One region of the Streptomyces sp. 2-1 genome, then DNA from elsewhere that is predicted to be linked to it. Evidence: riboswitches for the same ligand, from Rfam matches in the RefSeq annotation. Region 1 holds a riboswitch; each other region holds the start of a gene.
What was found. A riboswitch is a leader RNA that binds a small molecule or an ion and turns the genes downstream of it on or off. The one in region 1 is predicted to bind cyclic di-AMP.
Positions count from the first base shown of each region.

Region 2: another riboswitch for cyclic di-AMP. It lies ahead of ACN20J_RS41725 (LysM peptidoglycan-binding domain-containing M23 family metallopeptidase); the one in region 1 lies ahead of ACN20J_RS21145 (transglycosylase SLT domain-containing protein).
Region 3: another riboswitch for cyclic di-AMP. It lies ahead of ACN20J_RS26660 (M23 family metallopeptidase); the one in region 1 lies ahead of ACN20J_RS21145 (transglycosylase SLT domain-containing protein).

Region 1 covers NZ_CP183383.1:4,811,365-4,816,451, reverse strand. The annotation lists gene ACN20J_RS21155 (NAD(P)-binding domain-containing protein) at 1-642, shown strand, start outside; gene ACN20J_RS21150 (HAD family hydrolase) at 954-1,769, shown strand; gene ACN20J_RS21145 (transglycosylase SLT domain-containing protein) at 1,919-2,671, opposite strand; cyclic di-AMP (ydaO/yuaA leader) riboswitch at 2,675-2,839, opposite strand; gene ACN20J_RS21140 (DUF5959 family protein) at 3,198-4,118, opposite strand; gene ACN20J_RS21135 (CocE/NonD family hydrolase) at 4,246-5,087, opposite strand, start outside.
Region 2 covers NZ_CP183383.1:9,515,830-9,520,916, forward strand. The annotation lists gene ACN20J_RS41720 (alpha-galactosidase) at 120-2,201, shown strand; cyclic di-AMP (ydaO/yuaA leader) riboswitch at 2,497-2,661, shown strand; gene ACN20J_RS41725 (LysM peptidoglycan-binding domain-containing M23 family metallopeptidase) at 2,666-3,583, shown strand; gene ACN20J_RS41730 (DUF6250 domain-containing protein) at 3,791-4,510, shown strand; gene ACN20J_RS41735 (SGNH/GDSL hydrolase family protein) at 4,657-5,087, shown strand, end outside.
Region 3 covers NZ_CP183383.1:6,008,517-6,013,603, forward strand. The annotation lists gene ACN20J_RS26640 (MarR family winged helix-turn-helix transcriptional regulator) at 1-9, opposite strand, end outside; gene ACN20J_RS26645 (dihydrofolate reductase family protein) at 159-1,298, shown strand; tRNA gene ACN20J_RS26650 (tRNA-Met) at 1,456-1,529, shown strand; gene ACN20J_RS26655 (PP2C family protein-serine/threonine phosphatase) at 1,677-2,795, shown strand; cyclic di-AMP (ydaO/yuaA leader) riboswitch at 3,085-3,240, shown strand; gene ACN20J_RS26660 (M23 family metallopeptidase) at 3,252-4,301, shown strand; gene ACN20J_RS26665 (aldo/keto reductase) at 4,432-5,087, shown strand, end outside.

The DNA.
Region 1 (5,087 bases):
GCGGGCCAGTCCGCCCTGGAGACGGCGGCGCTCGCGGCGGAGGCGGGCGCGCAGGTGCGCGTGGTGGCGCGCGGCAAGGGCTCGGTCGCCTTCGGCGCGCCCCCGTGGACACAGCCGAGGCTGCGCCCCGAGTCGCCCTTCGGCCGGGCCTGGTCGCTGTGGGCGCTCAGCTACTACCCCCACCCGTACCGCCATCTGCCGCCGCAGGCCCGGCACTTCCTCGTCCGCCGGGTGCTCGGCCCGCTCGGGGCCTGGTGGCTGCGGGAGCGGTTCGAGGGGAAGGTGCAGGTGAGCGAGGTGTCGCGGATCGTCCGCTCCGGATCGGCGGGCGGCCACCCGTCCCTCGCCGTCCAGAACCTCGACGGACGCGTCGAGGAACTCTCCGCGGACCATGTCGTCGCCGCGACCGGATACCGCGTCGACCTCGCCGCGATGGACTTCCTCGGGCACGAACTGCGTACGGAGCTGGCGGTGAGCCGGGGGACGCCGAAGCTGGGCGCCGGGTTCAGTTCCTCCGTACCGGGGCTGTACTTCACGGGGCTGCCGGCGGCGGCTTCGTACGGGCCCGTGATGCGGTTCGTGTGCGGCACGGAGTTCGCCTCACCGAGGCTGGTCCGGCATCTGGTGGGGGCGCGCGGCTGAACGGAACCTCCGGTTCGTGCGCGTACGCATCAACGCGTCGCCGAAGCCGTCGAGCGGCGCGAAGACCGCGCGCGAGCCGTGTCCACGGGACGGGGCCGGGCACGGGGAGATGCGGCCCGGGGAAGGGCGACGGGCCGGTTGACCGGGGGCGGGGGAGCGGGCAGGGCATGGCCAACTGCTCCTCCTCGCCCGCGATTTGCCTCCGCGCGGCCGACGGATGGTGCCTGTGACGACCTCTGTGCCTGACGAGATACCGGACGACGTCCGGTTCCCGTCGAGTCGTTGGGGCGTTCGATCCGTATTCTCTGATCATGGCCGCACCGATCGCATATTCACTCATCGCCACTGACCTGGACGGGACGTTGTTGCGAGGCGACGACACCCTTTCGGACAGGTCACGCGCCGCGCTGGCGATGGCAATCGGGAGAGGTGCCAGGCACCTCGTGGTGACGGGGCGCCCGGCACCACGCGTACGCCCCCTGCTGGACGAACTGGGCAGCCAGGGACTGGCGGTGTGCGGTCAGGGAGCGCAGCTGTACGACGCCGGCGCCGAGCGCATGGTCTGGTCGGTCACCCTCGACCGCGAGCTGGCCGAGACGGCGCTCGGCAAGATCGAGGCGGAGGTCGGGGACGTGTACGCCGCCGTCGACCAGGACGGGGTCGACGGACTCACGCTCATCGAGCCGGGGTACGAGATGCCCCACCCCACGCTCCCCGCGGTACGGGTCCTGCGTCGCGACGACCTCTGGACGGAACCCATCAGCAAGGTGCTGCTGCGCCATCCCCTGCTGTCCGACGACGAGTTGGCGTCCGCGGCCCGCGGAGCGGTCGGTTCCCTCGCCACGGTCACGATGTCCGGCCCCGGCACAGTCGAACTCCAGCCATGTGGCGTGACCAAGGCGACGGGGCTCGCCCTGGCGGCCGAACACCTCGGCCTCACTCCCGCCACCACGATCGCCTTCGGTGACATGCCCAACGACATCCCGATGTTCGACTGGGCGGCCCACGGCGTCGCGATGGCCAACGCCCACCCCGAACTCCAGGCGGTGGCCGACGAGGTGACCCTGTCGAACGAGGAGGACGGGATCGCGGTGGTGCTGGAGCGGCTCTTCGGGCCGCGGCCCTAGTTCTGCGTCAGGGTTCTGCGTCAGGAGAAAGCCGGGCGGCCCGCGGAGAGGTCGGTCTCCCTCGCCGCGGGCCGCCCGGCATCAGCACGTCCGGCACCAGCACGTCCGGATCAGCACGTCCGGCACCGGTCGGACCGGTACCCGCCCGCTCAGTACGCCCCGAAGACGTTGTCGATCGAGCCGTACCTCGCGGCGGCGTAGTTGCACGCCGCCGTGATGTTGGCGACCGGGTCGAAGGGGTCCATCGAGGTGCCGGCCACGTGGTAGGCGTTGAAGGTCGGGTCGATGGTCTGGAGGAGGCCCTTCGACGGCGTGCCGGCCGCGGCGTTGGAGTCCCAGTTGTTCATGGCCTGCGGGTTGCCCGACGACTCGCGCATGACGTTGCGGTAGATGCCGTCGTACGACCCCGGGATGCCCTGCTGGGCCATGATGTCCAGCGACTCCCTGATCCAGCCGTCGAGGTCGTTCGTGTACGTCTTCGCGGCGGCGGGGGTGACGGCGGACGCGGTGGAGGCCTTCGTCGCGGTGGCCGTCTTCGCGGAGGTCTGGGCGTTCTTCGTGCCGACCGTCAGCTTGAGGCCCGGGCGGATGACCGCCGGGTCGTCGCCGATGACCGCGCGGTTGGCCTTGTACAGGTTCTGCCAGCCGCCGCTCGTGGAGTGCTTCTTGGCGATCTTGGTCAGGGTGTCGCCCGAGACCACCTTGTACGTGACGAGCGAGACCTGCGGGACCGCGGCCGGTGCGACCTGGGGGGCCTGTGCGGCCTGCGTCGGCTGTGCGGCGTGGGCGCCGGCGGCCCCCACGATGGGGAGCGCGAGCGCGGCTCCGCCGGTTCCCGCGGCGACGATGCCACGCGTGAGGGTGTTCATTCGGGGGCGGCGGTGCTTGCCTCGTGCGGCCATGGCGCGTTTCCTCTCCGACGCCTGCGAGGTGAGCTGTCGGGTTCGGGCGGGAGCTGCCCGGCCGCATGCTGCACGCGGCTTCACCCCGAGCCGTTCCGGAATCCGGACCGGCGGCCTACCTGGGTCCCCCGCTCCTGCCGTACGCGAGTGAATGGGTGGTTGGGATCTCCGGGCGGCGGCAGGATTAGGCGGTCCATCCGGAGTGACGTGAACGTATGCGAGAGCACATGCCGTGAACAAGCCCAGAATTCACATGGCGATGTGATTTGCCTGTTCGGGACGGATGGGAATTCTTGATCCATTCGGAAGGTGAAGTTCAACTTGCTTTGAGCAAAGGTGAATCGACCGAAGCGGCAAAGTGACCGTCCCGGGCGGACGTGACCCAATTCACGTACGCAGGTGGGGAATTAGGTGCGCCATGTGTCTAATTGGGGCAAGTCGGGCGGAGTCTGGATGCCCGCCCAGTCGGCATAAGGTGCTACTTGTCCGTAAACGTTCCCCTAGTGCTCTTCGGGGCTCCGGAGAGTCAGTCTTCCGGGTTCCAGAGAGTGAGAACGTCACGAAGTTTCTGCTGATGGCTGTCGATCCAGTTCCGGGGAAGATCGACGGGAACGCACACGGTGGCCATGGAAATCGTGTCGTCCTCCACGATCACTTCGGGGCAATCCCGTTCTCCCGTGAGCCGAATGGAAATCGACGGGCCTCGCTCCACCGTCATCCACGCGATGTCCTCACCGCGGTCGAATGCGGCGTCCAGGGCATGCCCCCAGGCCTCAAGTCGGCGGCGCCACAGAGAGAGTTCGAGGCGGCCACGCACGAAAGGCGTCTCCACGACGATCTCGGCCGCGAGGCCCGCCACCATTCGCGGATGCCGGCCGAGGACCGTGATCCTGACCGAGTTGCCCTCCTCGTCGGCGAGGAGCGCGAGGTCCGTCGGGCCGGTGCGGTGGTCGGCCGGGAGGTCGGCGTCGCAGAGGGAACAGACGAAATGGGCGTCCTGTACGGAGTTCCACTCGGCGCAGGACGGGCAGCGGCGGTAGACGATCGGGTGGGTGTAGCCGCCGGTGTCGGCGGCGGAGCGGTCGATGCCCGCGTGGGTGAGGGCCGCCGCGAGCGACCGCCACGACTCGGGGTCGGGGCAGTAGCCGGTGGACTGGTTGCTCGCGTACGTGACCGCCCAGCCGGACGAGGTCCTCGCGAAGCCCAACTCCCCGGCGGCGCGCACCGGTTTCCCGTCCGCGCAGGCCACGTGCTCGGAGCGGCGTGGGGCCAGGCGCAGGGTCAGGGAGGCGTCGACGACGAAGGTGAAGGGCTCGGCGAGTTCGTCGGCGGGGCGGGCGGACAGGAAGGTGTCGAGGTCGGCCGGGTTCCGGATCCGGGCGCCGCCCCCGCCGGGCCGGACGGCCGCCGCTATGTCCGCAGGACCCACATAGGCGTACGCGGTCATGGGGTCTCATCACACGCTTTTGCGCTCGTGGGGCTCGCACACGCGCTTGCGGGCGCGGGGCTCGCATACGCCTTCGCCGTCGCGGGGCCCACGTGCGCGTTCGCCTTCATGCGGGGAGCGTACGAGCTCACCCCGCCGTCCGCGGAATCCTTTTCTCCCAGGTGCGGTGGAACACCACCTCGTCACCGTTCTTGCAGATCACCTCGTTCGAGGTGATGAAGTCCGCCTCGTCGCAGGTGGTTTCGGAGTGCGCCTCGACGCTCGCGTCCCACGGCAGGTCAGGCCGGTGCAGCCGGACGAACCAGTCCGAGTGGGCGCGGGCCGACAGCGGGTCCGATTCGACGATCGTGTACGTGTCCAGGGCTTCCTCGGTGAATTCGAGGCCGTCGGGATACACCCGGGTGCCTCCGTAGCGAGGGTCCACCTCCAGGCGCCACTCGCCCTTGGCGACATCGCGGACGACGAGGCGCTCGGGGCGCGGCTCGTCCAGTGTCGCGGGGAAGTTGACCCCCATGGGCTCCGCCTGCTCCGGCTCCTCGAAGGAGATGGACGGGTCCGACTGCTGTGCGCGGAGCGGGAGTTCCAGCACGCTCCCCGAAGGGGTGAGGGTGAAGCCCGCCTCCGAACCCGGCTGGGGCCAGATCCACGGCCAGTACGCGGAGGAGACGGCGAGACGGACGCGATGGCCCGGAGGGAAGGCGTGGCCGATGGCGTTCAGGTCGAGAACCACATCCTCCGTAGAGCCCGGTTTCCAGGGAACCACCTGGTCGCGGCCATGACGGGCTGACAGGTTCAGGACGCCCCGGGTGACGAGGGTCGAGGAGCCGTCGGGGGCCACGTCGCAGATTCGGGCCACTACTTGTCCACGCGTCGCCTCCGTAGTGAGCCTCAACCTCACCCGCGGGCGGCCCAGTACCCAGATCTCCTCCGGGACCTCGAAGTCGAAGCACGCCGACCTCGCGTCCTCGT
Region 2 (5,087 bases), 4.7 Mb from region 1:
CTCGACGATACGACATCGATTCGTAGGCCAATGAGTTGTCCACAGGCGTTGCCGGGGAGGCACGCGGCCCATAATGATGTTGATGATTGAGCGTGCCTGTTCGGATCTGTGAGGGTTTGATGTTGGAGATCGGCGAAGACGGTCGTACGTGGCTTCTTTCGGGCCCGGCGAGCAGTTATGCCCTGCGGCTCGGCGAGGACGACGCGCTGCTGCATCTGCACTGGGGTCCGCGTATCGCGCTCGCCGACGCCGAGGCACTCGCCGCCGGCCCGGGACCGGAGTACTGGGCCTTCGAGGCCACCCTCGACGGGCACGAGGAGTACCCGGTGGAGGGCGGCCCCCGGTTCGGGCGGCCCGCCCTGTCCGTGCGTACGGACGAGCGGCGCGGCACCGAGTGGAGCTTCGAGACGTACGAGGCCGACGGCGACGAGCTGCGGCTGCGGTTCTCCGACTCCGGGCTCAGGATCACGCTGCACTACCGGATGCGTGCCGGGACCGACGTCGTCGAGCGGTGGGTGACCCTCGCCAACGAAGGGCCCGCCCTGGAGGTGCTGCGCGCAGACTCCGCGGCCTGGACGCTGCCGCACCGCGACGGCTGGCGGCTGTCCCAGCTGCATGGCCGGTGGGCGGCCGAGTCCCGGCTCGTGCGCTCCGAACTCACCTACGGTGAGAAGGTCATCGGCAGCCGGCGCGGGCACACCTCGCACCAGCACCTGCCCTGGGTCGCCCTGGACCCCGACGGAGCGGCCACCGAGGAGCAGGGCGAGGTCTACGGGTGCGCCCTCGCCTGGTCGGGCACCTGGCGGATCGCCGTGGCCCAACTCCCTGACGCGCGCGTGCAGATCACCGGCGGCGTCGGGTACGACGACTCGGGGCTGCTGCGACTGGAGCCGGGGGAGAGCTTCGTCACACCCGTCTTCGCGGGGTTGTGGAGCGACGGCGGATTCGGCGGCGCGAGCCGTGCCTGGCACGCCTACCAGCACGCCCATGTGATCCCGGACGCGGGCGAGCACCGGCCGGTGCTCTACAACTCCTGGGAGGCCACGGAGTTCGACATCTCCGAGGAGCAGCAGGGGGCGCTGGCGCGACGGGCCGCCGCGATGGGGGTCGAGCTGTTCGTGGTCGACGACGGCTGGTTCGGGGCGCGCACCAGCGACCGGGCCGGGCTCGGCGACTGGACGCCCAACCCCGACCGCTTCCCGGCGGGTCTCAAGCCCCTCGCCGACGAGGTGCACGCGATGGGGATGCAGTTCGGGATCTGGGTCGAGCCCGAGATGGTCAACCCGGACAGCGAGCTGTACCGAGCGCATCCCGACTGGGTGCAGTTCCAACCGGGACGAAAGAGGACGGAGCTGCGCAATCAGCTCGTACTGAACCTCGCCCGCGAGGACGTCCAGGAGTACCTGTGGGAGCAGCTCGACACGCTGCTCTCCAGTGCGCCGATCGACTACGTGAAGTGGGACTTCAACCGCTGCTTCACCGACGCGGGGTGGCCCGGCGAGGCCTACCCGCAGCGGCTCTGGGTGGACCATGTGCACGCCCTGTACCGCCTCCTGGACCGGCTGCGGGCGGCCCATCCGGGCGTCGCCTTCGAGTCCTGCTCGGGCGGCGGCGGCCGTATCGACCTCGGGATCATGGCGCGTACGGACCAGGTGTGGACCTCGGACAACACCGACCCGCTCGACCGGCTCGCCATCCAGCACGGCTTCAGCCAGGTGCATCCCGCGCGGGTGATGGCCGCCTGGGTCACCGACAGTCCGAACGACCAGCTCAACGGCCGCGCCAGCTCGCTGCGCTTCCGCTTCGTGAGCGCGATGGCCGGCGTGCTCGGTGTCGGCGGCGACCTGACCCGGTGGAACGAGGAGGAGCTGGCCGAGGCGCGGACGTGGGTGGAGCTCTACAAGGAGATCCGGCCCGTCGTGCAGGGCGGGGACCTCCACCGGCTGCGGGCGCCGGAGGGCGGGCTGAGCGCCGTGCAGTACTCGCGTGACGGGGAGGTCGTCGTCCTCGCCTGGCTCCAGGCCCAGCACTACGGCGAGCCGGTCGCTCCGGTGCGACTGCGCGGGCTCGACCCGGCGGCGACGTACGAATGCCTCGAAACGGGCGAAGTCCACCGAGGTGCGGTGCTGTTGCATCACGGATTGCGGACGGGGTTGCGCGGCGACCTTGATGCGGCAGTTTTCCGGCTGCGTCGCATGTGACTGTTGTGTCCGTAATGGAGCATTGGTTCCAACTCGCTCTGGAATAAAGGCTCCTGGAACGGCACTCCGTGAGCAGCGTCATATTCGTGACGGTCCGCTGTCGCCATGTTCACGTAATTCGGTTGCGTTTTCAGGGATTTAACAAACGGGGAAGATCCCTGATTTACGCAGCGTGACCGTCATTTCGGTCAGGGATCAAGAGAACGGGGCACACAGGAAACCCCAAAGGTTGTTCCTGCGTCTTCATGTCGCTTACGTTCGCCACCAATCCGGACGGACGCCCAATCCTGCCGCCGCCCGGAATCCGCTCACCCACCCGTACACGGCAGGAGCGGGGGACCCACAGGTAGAACGCCTGTTCCGGTCTCCGGAACGGCTAGGGGTTAAGTCGTGCGCAAACACGGCCGGGCATCTCCAGCTCGCACCCGACAGCTCACCTCGCAGGCGCCGGAGAGGAATTCGCCATGCCCGCGAAGGGTAAGCACCGCCGTCCCAAGTCCCAGCGTTTCACCCGCTCCATAGCCGTCGCCGGAACCGGCGGCGCGGCGCTCGCCCTTCCGCTGCTCGGTGCGACCGGGGCGCACGCCGCGACTTCGCAGTCCGCCGCCGATTCCGTGGCGAGCGTCTCGAATGTCGCGAACAAGGCCGCCGAATCGGCGCCTGCCGCCGCCGACAAGAAGGCCGAGGCGAAGAAGGCCGCCGCCAAGACCTATTCCGTGCGAGCGGGCGACTCCCTGTCGAAGATCGCCGGCACGCAGAACGTCAGCGGCGGCTGGAAGAAGCTGTACGAGGACAACCGCAAGGCGATCGGCGGTGACCCGGCGCTGATCCACCCGGGCCTGAAGCTGTCGATCGGCAAGGCCGCCGCCACGTCGAGCTCCGACTCCGGCGCCTCCAAGACCACCCAGTCCTCCGCGAAGAAGGCCGCGGCCCCCAAGGCTGCTGCCGCTCCAAAGGCCGCCGAGGCCAGTGCCGCCGGCTTCACGCTGCCGGTCGCGGGCGCGGGCGTCGGCACCCCGTACAAGATGTCGGGCAGCATGTGGTCCAGCGGGTACCACACCGGCGTCGACTTCGTGGTCCCGACCGGCACGTCCCTCAAGTCCGTCGGTGCGGGCACGGTCGTCTCCGCCGGCTGGGGCGGCGCGTACGGCAACCAGGTCGTCATCCAGCTCGAGGACGGCCACTACGCCCAGTACGCCCACCTGTCCTCCCTCTCCGTCTCGGCCGGACAGGCCGTGACCGAGGGCCAGCAGGTCGGCCTCTCCGGCGCGACGGGCAACGTCACCGGCCCGCACCTGCACTTCGAGATCCGCACCACCCCGGACTACGGCTCGGACGTGGACCCGCTGGCGTACCTGCGTGGCAAGGGCGTCTCCGTCTGACCCGACGCCAGGCACGCCCGCACGGCGTACCACTCCGCTCGTCTCCGAAGGCCGGACCCGGTGATCCCCGGGGTCCGGTCTTCGGTGTTTCGGTTCTGTGGCACGTCTGTGGCATGGCCGGGCGATGTGTCGACAGGGATGCGGAAGTCGCGGCACAGTGATCTCCGCAAGCGCTTTCTATGCGCCTTCCCTGCCATGGAGGTCTTCATGACGACCACACGCAGAGCGTTCGGAGTCCTGGCCGCCGGTGCCGCACTCACCGCGCTGGCCCCCGCGCAGACCGCGGGTGCGGCGGTCCGGGGCCGTCCGGGGCGGCTCATCGCCCGCGACGACTTCCGGCACGGCCTCGGCCAGTGGGCGACGGAACTGCAGGACGGCGGCAGCGTCACCGCGTCCCGCGGCGTCCTGGAGATAGACGTGCCGAGCGGCGCGACTGTGTGGTTCAAGCGCAAGCTCCGAGGGCCCTATGTCCTGGAGTACACCGCCACACCGGTCTCCGCGGGCGGCGCCAACGACCGGGTCTCGGACCTCAACAACTTCTGGAACGCCACGGACGTCCGCTCCCCGGAGGACCTCTTCGCCACGCACCGGGGCGGTGCGCTCGACGAGTACGACCACCTCACGACGTACTACGCCGGATACGGAGCCAACACCAACACCACGACCAGGCTGCGCCGTTACGTCGGTGAGGCGGGTGTGCGCCCGCTGGTCTTCGACTACACAGAGCCCTTGCTCACGGCGAACGAGCCCAACCGCGTCAGGATCGTCTCGAACGGCTCGACGGTCCGGTGGTGGAACAACGGGCGGCTCGTCTTCGACTTCGTGGACCAAGAGCCGTACACGAGCGGGCACTTCGCGTTCCGGACGGTCTGGAGTCACTTCAGGATCACGGACTTCAGGGTGCGAGAGCTGCGACAACGTCCCTGATGGAGCCCCTTATTCCGAGATTGACCAACACTTGACGAGTGGCTTATCTCACCGCGCGTCAACCCTTTCCTACGGTCGCGTAGCTCACACCCGAAGGTGAATCATGGCCCGATGTGGCAGACGATTCGAAGAATGACAACAGATCAGTGATCGGGTCGTACGTGGCGGTGGGGGACAGCTTCACCGAGGGCGTCGGCGACCTTGGCCCGGACGGGGCGTCCGTCGGCTGGGCCGACCGGTTCGCGGTGCTTCTCGCGGACCGTCGGCCCGAGGGCGACTTCGACTACACCAACCTCGCAGTCCGCGGGAAACTCCTCGACCAGATCGTCGAGGACCAGTTGACGCGCGCGAAGGAGCTCGCGCCCGACCTGGTCTCCTTCTGCGCGGGCGGCAACGACATCATCCGGCCGGGCACCGACCCCGACGAGGTCGCGGAGCGCTTCGAGCGCGCCGTCGCGGACCTCACGTCGGCCGTCGGCACGGTCCTCGTGACCACCGGCTTCGACACCCGTGGCGTACCCGTGCTCAAGCACATGCGCGGCAAGATCGCCACGTACAACCTCCATATCCGGTCCAT
Region 3 (5,087 bases), 1.2 Mb from region 1:
GGTCGTCATGCCCCCAGTGTAGGTTTGTTTCAAACTTGAACCAAGCCCCGCCCGAGCCCAGTCCGAGCCCACCCTGAGCCCAGACCGTCGTCGTCCGGGCGACACCGGGCCGCCGCCCGGCCAAGCCCCCTGCTCTGCCTCCGAAAGCGAGCGCGTTCATGCCCCACCCCTACGTCCTGTTGTCCGCCGCCGTCTCCCTCGACGGCTGCCTGGACGACACCGGCCCCGGACGGCTGCTGCTCTCCGGACCGGCCGACTTCGACCGGGTCGACGAGGTACGGGCCGAGTCCGACGCGATCCTCGTCGGCGCGGGCACCCTGCGCGCCGACAACCCCCGGCTCCTCGTCAACTCCGCCGAGCGCCGCGCGGCCCGCGTCGCCGCCGGACGGCCCGAGTACCCGCTGAAGGTCACCGTCAGCGGCAGCGGCGACCTCGACCCCGACGCCAACTTCTGGTCCACGGGCGGCGAGAAGATCGTCTACACGACCGACGAGGGGGCCACCAGGGCCACCGAAGCGCTGCGCGGCCTCGGCGTCGACGTCGCGTCCGTGGGCCCCGACGTCGACTGGCGGGCCGTACTCACCCACCTCCACGACGTACGCGGCGTACGGCGGCTCATGGTCGAGGGCGGCGGACGCGTCCACACCCAGCTCCTCCGCCAGGGCCTCGCCGACGAACTGCAGCTCGCCCTCGCGCCCCTCGTCGTCGGGGAGCCGGACGCGCCCCGCCTGTTCGGGCCCGGCGACTATCCGGGCGGCCCCCGCAACCGGCTGCGGCTGGTCGAGACGCGGCCCGTGGGGGACGTCGTCCTCATGCGGTACGTCCCCACCGCGCCCGGCACCGGGACCGTACCCTCCGCCGCCGACCACCGATGGCTGGCCCTCGCCTGCGAACTGGCCGCCGAGTGCCCGCCCTCGCAGACCGCGTTCAGCGTCGGCGCGGTCGTCGTCGCGGCTGACGGTACGGAGCTGGCCCGCGGGTACTCCCGTGAGTCCGACCCCGTGTCCCACGCCGAGGAGGCCGCCCTCGCCAAGATCGAGCCGGGTGATCCGCGGCTCGCGACCGCCACCGTCTACAGCAGCCTGGAGCCATGCGCCCGCCGCGCGTCCCGGCCCGCGCCCTGCGCCCGGCTGATCCTCGACGCGGGCGTACGCAGGGTCGTGACCGCCTGGCGGGAGCCGGACACCTTCGTGGCGGGCGCGGACGGCAGCGGGCTGCTGGCCGCGGCCGGCGCCGACGTCCTGGTACTCCCGGAGTACGAGGCCGACGCGAAGGCGCCCAACCGTCATCTGACCTGACCTGACCTGACCGGCCCGTTTCCCGTCGGTACGGCCGATGCGCAGGCCGACCCGCACCGCCGATCGGCACGTTTCGTACCAAACCACCCGGTGAAGTGCGGGCGAAGTTAACGCGTGTGCTTTGGGTCCCGCGGATGGCGTACAGTGGTCTTAACGACGCGGGGTGGAGCAGCTCGGTAGCTCGCTGGGCTCATAACCCAGAGGTCGCAGGTTCAAATCCTGTCCCCGCTACTGAAGGCCTGAGGCCGGAATCCGATCAAGGATTCCGGCCTCAGGTGTTTCCCGGGCATCTCCTCGGGTGTTCGGGCGGGCAGGCGTCTTCACCCGCCCGGTCCTCGTCCGCTCGCCCGCCACCCCCGCTCCCGGAAGCCTGGACAGGTGGAGGAGCAGGAGCCGGTGCGGGTCGAGCCCGTGGACGTCGAGCCCGTGGAGAGAACCGCCTCGTACCAGCGCACCCTCGTCCGCGCGCTGCCGGCGCTGCTGATCGTCGCGGGTGTCTGTTACGACCTGCTCACCCCGCAGGACTTCACCGCGGCTCCCTTCTTCACGGCCGCCGTGCTCATCGCCGCACCCCTCTTCTCGCTCGGCGCCACCGTGTGGACGGGCATCGCGGCGACCGTGGGCATGGCCCTCGTGCACCTCAGGTTCGCCTTCGACGCGGGCGCGGTCACCGAGGTCCTCACCGTGGCCACGGCCGCCGTGCTCGCCGTCGGCATCAACCGGCTCGTGGGACGCGGCAACGCGCGCCTCGCCACCGCCCGCGAGATCGCGGAGGCCGCCCAGCGGGCCGTACTGCCCGAACCGGCCGCGCGGATCGGTGGTCTCGAGATCGCGGCACGGTACGAGGCCGCGCAGGAGGGCGCGTTCATCGGGGGCGACCTGTACGCCGTGCAGGACACCCCGCACGGCGTACGGCTCCTCGTGGGCGACGTACGGGGCAAGGGCATGGGAGCGGTCGGCGTCGTCGCCGTACTCATCGGGGCCTTCCGGGAGGCCGCCGAGCAGGAGGCGAGCCTGGAGGCGGTCGCCCAGCGGCTGGAGCGGGCACTCGCACGCGAAGGCGTCCGGCGCGACATCATCGCGGTCTTCGAGGACTTCACCACCGCCGTGCTCGCCGAGATCCCGCACGGCACCCCGGTCGTACGCCTCGTGAACCGCGGCCACCCCGGGCCCCTTCTGCTGTACGGCGACGGAGAGGTACGTACGCTCTCCGCGCCGGAGCCCGCGCTGCCGCTCGGGACGGGGGAGCTGGGGGCCTGGCCCGACCGCGCGCAGGAGGAGGAGTTCCCGGGCGGGGCCATGCTGCTCTTCCACACGGACGGGCTGTCCGAGGCGCGGGACCGGCGGGACGTCTTCTACGATCCGGCGCGGCGGCTGGCCGGGCGGGTCTTCCCCGGGCCCGACGCGTTGCTCACCGCGGTACTGGACGACGTCCTGCGGCACACCGGGGGCGGTGCCGCCGACGACATGGCACTGCTCGCGGTGCGGCGGCCGTGAGGGCACGGCACCACATGTGATGGCGGCGGGCGTGAGATGCGTCGCTCTTTCGGCGGGCCATATCACCGTTCGTAGTCGAACGGCGTCCCTCCGCTCAACAACTGACGCACCATCAACAGGACTGCTATTCCTGAATGTCGATCAACTCGCCCGATTTACCCCGCTCATGACCTGTAAGTCCAGGCCAAGAGCCGTAACGATCATCAGGAACAGCTTGGAATCCGGTGCCCGGGTCTATTAACGTTCGATAACGCAGCGCGGTCGTCCCAGCCGTCACAAGAGTCGGCTCCGTGCGCACGCGCCGAATCCCGCAAGGGAACCGGGGAACCACCACTTGGGGTGAATCGCTCGTCTTCGCGGTGTAGCGCACCGCGGTTGACGCGCGTAGGAGACCTTCCTGCTCCGAACCCGTCAGCTAACCCGGTAGGCGAGAAGGAAGGAAAGGAGTGCGCCTACGTGGCGTCCAACCGGTCTGCCCTCACACCCTCGTTCGTACCGGATGAGTTGACGGGTGAGTCCTCGGGTGAGAAGAAGCCCGACACATTCGCCTACGGCGCTCGTAAGGACGAGGAGACGTGGGAGGTCTGGAACCCCAGCGCGGAGACCGTCCTTCCCGTCCGCGGCCGGCACCGCGTCGCCAAGCAGCGCGGCGGTGGACTCGCCCGTAGCTCGACCGTTCTGGGCGTCGGTGTCATAGCCGCCGTCGGTGCGGGTGGCATGGCCACCGCGCAGACCGGCAAGCCCCCGGTGTCGATCTCGATCCCCGACCTGCCGAACGTCGGCTCGCCGTTCTCGGACGACGACGCCCCCGAGGGCTCCAGCACTCCGATCACCGCCGTCGGCCTCACCGCCGCCGACGCCGAGGAGGGCAACTCGGACGCGGGCGAGGCCCTGCGCGCCCGCATCATGCTCCAGGCCGAGCGGCAGCAGGACCAGGTGGACCGCGAGGCCCAGCGGGCCGCCGAGGCCGCCGCCGCGAAGAAGGCCTCCGACCAGGCCGCCAAGGAGCGGGACGCCGCCGAGGCCAAGGTCGCCGCCGCCAAGAAGAAGGCGGACCAGGAGGCCAAGGAGAAGGCCGAGGCCGCGCGCCTCGCCGAGCTCGCCAAGCAGTTCACGCTGCCCACCTCCTCGTACACGATCACCTCGACCTTCGGGCAGTCCGGTGCGCTGTGGTCGTCCGGTCAGCACACGGGTCTGGACTTCGCCGCTCCTACGGGTACCCCGATCAAGGCCGTTCACAGCGGCACGATCACCGAGGCCGGCTGGAACGGCTCGTACGGCTACCGCACGGTCCTCACGCTCGACGACGGTACGGAGCTCTGGTACGCGCACCAGTCGTCGATCGGTGTCAGCGTCGGGCAGAAGGTGGCCACCGGCGACATCATCGGCCGCGTGGGCGCGACCGGCAACGTCACCGGGGCGCACCTCCACCTGGAGGTCCACACCAGCGGTGGCGACGGCATCGACCCGATGGCGTGGCTGCGTGGCAAGGGGCTCACCCCGTAAGGGCTCACCCGGTAAGGGCTCACTTCGTAAGAGCTCACTTCGTAAGAGCTCAACCGGTACGCCGGTAAGAAGGGCTTGAGAGGTTCCTGGGTGCGGAATACGGCCGTCCGGTACGGCCGTTGACCCACCCATGACCTCTCTCCGCAAGCTGGGTTCGTCCGATCTCGACGTCTTCCCGCTCTCCCTCGGCGGCAACGTCTTCGGCTGGACCGCCGACCGGGCGCAGTCCTTCGCCGTGCTCGACGCGTACACCGCCGCGGGCGGGAACTTCGTCGACACCGCCGACACCTACTCGGCCTGGGTGCCGGGCAACGAGGGCGGTGAGTCGGAGACCGTCCTGGGCGACTGGCTCGCCGCGCGCGGCAACCGCGCCGACGTCGTCGTCGCCACCAAGGTCGGTGCGCACCCCCGGTACAAGGGTCTGTCAGGGGCGAACATCAAGGCCGCGGCCGATGCCTCCCTGCGGCGGCTGAAGACGGACTACATCGACCTGTACTACACCCACTTCGACGACCCGTCCGTGCCGGTCGAGGAGATCATCACCGCCCTGGACGAGCTCGTCCGCGCCGGCAAGGTGCGCGCGATCGCCGCGTCCAACCTCTCCCCCGAGCGGCTCCAGGAGTCCCTCGACCTCTCCGACCGCGAGGGCCTTGCGCGGTACGTCGCGCTGCAGCCCCGGTACAACCTCGTCTCCCGCGACTCGTACGAGGGTCCGCTGCGTGACGTCGCCTCCCGGGCCGGTCTGGCCGTCGTCCCCTACTCCTCGCTCGCCTCGGGCTTCCTCAC